Regions from separate parts of the Methylobacterium sp. WL12 genome, predicted to be linked through region 1. Evidence: predicted binding sites of a transcription regulator. Region 1 holds the regulator's gene; the other holds the start of a gene.
The links. The regulator HrcA, encoded in region 1, represses chaperone genes, less so after heat shock. The targets are predictions, from matches to a motif close to GTTAGCACTCNCNNNNNGNGAGTGCTAAC.
Positions count from the first base shown of each region.

Region 2: a site for HrcA is predicted at 1,026-1,054, ahead of groES (co-chaperone GroES). Genes of this name have one in related genera too.

Region 1 is NZ_VRUW01000125.1:7,716-10,182, reverse strand. It holds partial or broken gene FV226_RS25635 (DUF1236 domain-containing protein) at 1-530, shown strand, start outside; gene hrcA (heat-inducible transcriptional repressor HrcA) at 701-1,795, opposite strand; gene rph (ribonuclease PH) at 1,943-2,467, shown strand, end outside.
Region 2 is NZ_VRUW01000002.1:4,855-7,321, reverse strand. It holds gene FV226_RS01150 (magnesium transporter CorA family protein) at 1-912, opposite strand, end outside; gene groES (co-chaperone GroES) at 1,122-1,409, shown strand; gene groL (chaperonin GroEL) at 1,494-2,467, shown strand, end outside.

The DNA.
Region 1 (2,467 bases):
CGGGCGGAGCCGAGCGCGGCGGTGCGATGCGCGAGGACGGTCCGGGCGGCAAGCCCGGCGCGCGCGACGACAAGGCGGGCGCGCGCGGTGACCGCGATGGACGTGGCGACCGCGACGGTCCTGGCGCCCGTGACGGCCGGGGTGATCGTGACGGCCCCGGAGCCCGCGACGGACGTGGCGACCGCGACGGGCCGGGCGCCCGAGGCGAGCGTGACGGACGTCCCGATCGCGGCGCCCGCGGCCCGCGTGGCGGCGGCGAGGCCCGCGGCGCCTACGGGCGTCTCGGCGGCGCCGAGCGCACCCGGTTCCGCCAGGACCTGTTCCGCAGCGGCGTGCCGCGGCTGGCGGCCGGCGCCTTCGCGCTCACGGTCGGCACGGCCATCGCCCGCAGCTACGAACTGCACCGGCTCCCGCCGGCGATCGTCGAGCTGGCCCCGGAATACGAGGATTACAGCTACGTCCTCGTGGACGACGACATCGTCATCGTCGATCCGGACACCTACCAGATCGTGGACGTGATCCGCGGCTGAGGCCGAAAGAAGCGCCGCCTGCCCCCTCTCCCAAAGGGCGAGGGTTGGGGTGAGGGGTGTGACATCTCCGGAGAGGTCACGCCCCTCATCCTGTCCTTCTCCCACTGGGAGAAGGAACCCGCGATCGATCGAGCACGCCGACGACCGCACGTTACCTGCCTGGCGAAAAGTTACGTCCCGCGGTCCATCATCCGCGAGACCACCCGCGCGGTGTAATCCACCATCGGCACGATGCGGGCGTAGTTGAGCCGGGTCGGGCCGATGACGCCGACCACGCCGACGATCGTCTGCGACCCGTCGCGGAACGGGGCGGCGATCAGCGAGGAGCCGGAGAGCGAAAACAGCTTGTTCTCCGAGCCGATGAAGATCCGTACCCCGTCGCCGCCCTCGGCGCGGGCAAGCAGGTCGATCACGTCCTTCTGCGTCTCGAGGTCCGAGAACAGCAGCCGCATCCGCTCCAGGTCCTCGATCGCGCGCAGGTCGTCGAGCAAGTTGGCCTGGCCGCGCACGATCAGCTGGCGCGCCTCGGTGGGCCCGACCGAGACGGCAAGCCCGGCGTCGACCAGGCGCTCGGTGATGGCGTCGAGCTCCCGCTTCATCGCCTGCCGGCCCGCCTCGATCTCGGCGCGCAGGCCCCCGAGGGTGCGGCCGTGCAACCGGGCATTGAGGTAGTTCGAAGCCTCCTGCAGCGCGCTCGCGGGCAGGCCCGGCGGCAGGTCGAGCAGGCGGTTCTCCACCGAGCCGTCGTCCGAGACGAGCACCACCAGGGCGCGGGCCGGGTCGAGCCGCACGAACTCGATGTGCTTGAGCTGCACGTTGGTCTTGGTCGTCAGCACCACGCCGGCGCCGCGCGAGACGCCCGAGAGCAGGCTCGACGCCTCGGCCAGCACCGACGCGAAGGTGTGGCCGGAGGCGGCGGCGCGCATCTGCGCCTCGATCCGCTCCTGCTCCTCGCGCCCGACGTCGCCGAGCTCCAGCATCGCGTCGACGAAGAAGCGCAGGCCCAGCTCCGTCGGCAGGCGCCCGGCGGAGGTGTGCGGGGCGAAGATCAGCCCGGCCTGCTCCAGGTCGGACATCACGTTGCGGATCGAGGCCGGCGACAGGGCCATCGGCAGGATGCGTGCGAGGTTGCGCGATCCCATCGGCTCGCCGGTGGACAGGTATCCCTCGACGATCTGTCGGAAGATCTCGCGGGCGCGCTCGTTCAGCGCGGCGAGCGCCTGCACCTGCGGAGGTTGGGAAATGGATCTCGAAAACTCGGTCACGCGCGGTTCCTGCCCGGCGATTGTGTCCCGGCGAAGCCCGCGGATCAATCCGTCGGCGACGCGATGACGTTGCGGCGCGTCGGGTTGCCGCCCGAGGCGACGCAGCCTAAGCACCCGGCTCGGAATTTCGAACCGGGAGAACGCCGCATGCGGCCCTCGAAGCGCGCGGCCGACGAGTTGCGCACGGTCACGCTGGAACGGTCGGTCGCCCGCTACGCGGAAGGCTCCTGCCTCGTGACCTTCGGCGAGACCAAGGTGCTGTGCACCGCCTCCCTCGAAGAGCGCGGGCCGCACTGGCTGCGCGGCTCCGGCAAGGGCTGGGTGACGGCCGAGTATTCGATGCTGCCGCGCGCGACGCACGAGCGCACCCGCCGCGAGATCAATTCCGGCAAGCCCTCGGGGCGGACGCAGGAGATCCAGCGGCTGATCGGGCGATCCTTGCGCGCCGTCACCAACCTGCCGGCCATGGGCGAGAAGCAGATCACCGTCGACTGCGACGTGATCCAGGCCGACGGCGGCACCCGCACCGCGGCGATCACCGGCGCCTGGGTCGCGCTGCACGAGTGCTTCGCCTGGATGCGCGCCCGCTCGATGATCTCGGTCGACCCGCTGCGCGACCACGTCGCCGCGGTGTCCTGCGGCATCGTCAAGGGCGCGGCCGTGCTCGACCTC
Region 2 (2,467 bases), on a different contig from region 1:
CCAGTCGAGCTCGGGCATGTGCTTGAAGTTCATCCCGTACATCGAGGCGATCATCGTCGGCGGAACGCCGACCACCGAGACGACGGTGAGCACGCGGAAGACGTTGTTCTGTTCGATGTTGATCAGGCCCAGGGCCGCGTCGAGGAGGAACTGGACGTTCTCCGAGAGCCGCGTCTCGAACTCGTCGAGGGATTCGATGTCCCGGCGGATCGTCTCGAAGCGGGCGTCGGTCTCCTCCTGAGCCAGCACCTGCTCGCAGGCGCCGGCGACGAAGGGCACGATGCGCTCGAGCCCGAGCAGGCTCGCCCGGATCTTGCCGAGCACCTTCCCGCGGCGGGCAATGCCCCGCAGGATGCGCCGCAGCGCCAAGTCCCGCCGGCGCGGGGGCGCCGCCTCGTCGGATTTCGCGGGCCGGGCGCGCACGTCGAAGTCGAAGATGCGGGTGGAGAGCCTGTCGAGCTCGGCGCCCATGTCCTCCAGGGAGTCGGCCAGGCTGTCGACGAGCTCCTCCATCAGCAGCAGGAAGACCGCGATCCCGGTCTTGGCCTCCTCGCCCTCGTGGACCCGCTTGCGCACCTCGGCGAAGGCGCGCAGCTCATGGAATCGCACCGTCACGAGGTGGTCCTTCGTCAGCACGAAGCCGAGTGGGTTCAGGACCGAATCGGTGCTCTCGAAGGTGATCATCGGCGTCGAGAGCGACAGGCCGTTCTTCAGCCGGCGCAGGCGGCTCGAACTCTCGACCTCCGACAGCGCCTTGCGCGAGGGCACCCGGATGCCGGTGGCCTCCTCGACCGCGCGGGCCTCCTCGGGCGTCGGGTCGTTGAGGTCGATCCACACGGCCTGCGTCGGGACGGCGGCGCCGCCCGCCTCGCTCGGCGCGAGCGCGCCCTCCGGTCCGTGCAGGCTCAGCATGGCAGGATCTTCCGTCGGCGCGTGCGATCAGGGGAGAAACCCGGCGTGCGACGGCCGTCGCAGGGTGCGACAGACTTGACTCGCCAAGGGGCCGCGGCTATCTCGCCCGCAGCCTTGGCACTCATCTTTCTAGAGTGCTAACGGCAGGGTTGGACGCGGACCACCGCGGCATCAACGCCGTTTCGCGAATTCAAACAAGAGGGCAGCTCATGAAGTTCCGTCCGCTGCACGACCGGGTCGTCGTCCGCCGCATCGAAGGCGAAGAGAAGACCAAGGGCGGCATCATCATCCCCGACACCGCCAAGGAGAAGCCGCAGGAAGGCGAGATCGTCGCCGTCGGCCCGGGCGCCCGCGACGAGGCCGGCCGCATCAACGCGCTCGACGTCAAGGCCGGCGACCGCGTCCTGTTCGGCAAGTGGTCGGGCACCGAGGTCAAGATCGACGGTCAGGACCTCCTGATCATGAAGGAATCCGACATCATGGGCGTCGTCGCCTAAGGTCTTCGGACACCTGACTTAAACCGCCCTTCGAGGCCCGAACCGGTCTTGGGGCTTCCCCACTAACGAAAAGGAATCCTGCACATGGCAGCGAAAGACGTTCGTTTCTCCTCCGACGCGCGCGACAAGATGCTCCGTGGCGTCGACATCCTCGCAGATGCCGTCAAGGTGACGCTCGGCCCCAAGGGCCGCAACGTCGTGATCGAGAAGAGCTTCGGCGCGCCGCGCATCACCAAGGACGGCGTCACCGTCGCCAAGGAGATCGAGCTCGCCGACAAGTTCGAGAACATGGGCGCCCAGATGGTGCGCGAAGTGGCCTCGAAGACCAACGACATCGCCGGTGACGGCACCACCACCGCGACCGTGCTCGCCCAGGCGATCGTCCGCGAAGGCGCCAAGTACGTCGCCGCCGGCATGAACCCGATGGACCTGAAGCGCGGCATCGACCTCGCCACGGCCGCCGCGGTGAAGGACATCATCGCGCGCTCCAAGAAGGTCGCCTCGTCCGAGGAGGTCGCCCAGGTCGGCACGATCTCGTCGAACGGCGACAAGGAAATCGGCGAGATGATCGCCCACGCCATGCAGAAGGTCGGCAACGAGGGCGTGATCACGGTCGAGGAGGCGAAGACCGCCGAGACCGAGCTCGACGTCGTCGAGGGCATGCAGTTCGACCGCGGCTACCTCTCCCCGTACTTCATCACGAACGCGGAGAAGATGGTCGCCGAGCTCGAGGACCCCTACATCCTCATCCACGAGAAGAAGCTGTCGTCGCTCCAGGCGATGCTGCCGGTGCTCGAGGCCGTGGTGCAGACCGGCAAGCCGCTGGTCATCATCGCCGAGGACATCGAGGGCGAGGCGCTGGCCACCCTCGTGGTGAACAAGCTGCGCGGCGGCCTCAAGGTCGCGGCCGTGAAGGCTCCGGGCTTCGGCGACCGCCGCAAGGCGATGCTCGAGGACATCGCGATCCTGACCCAGGGTCAGATGATCGCCGAGGACCTCGGCATCAAGCTCGAGAACGTCACCCTGCCGATGCTCGGCCGCGCCAAGCGGATCCGCAT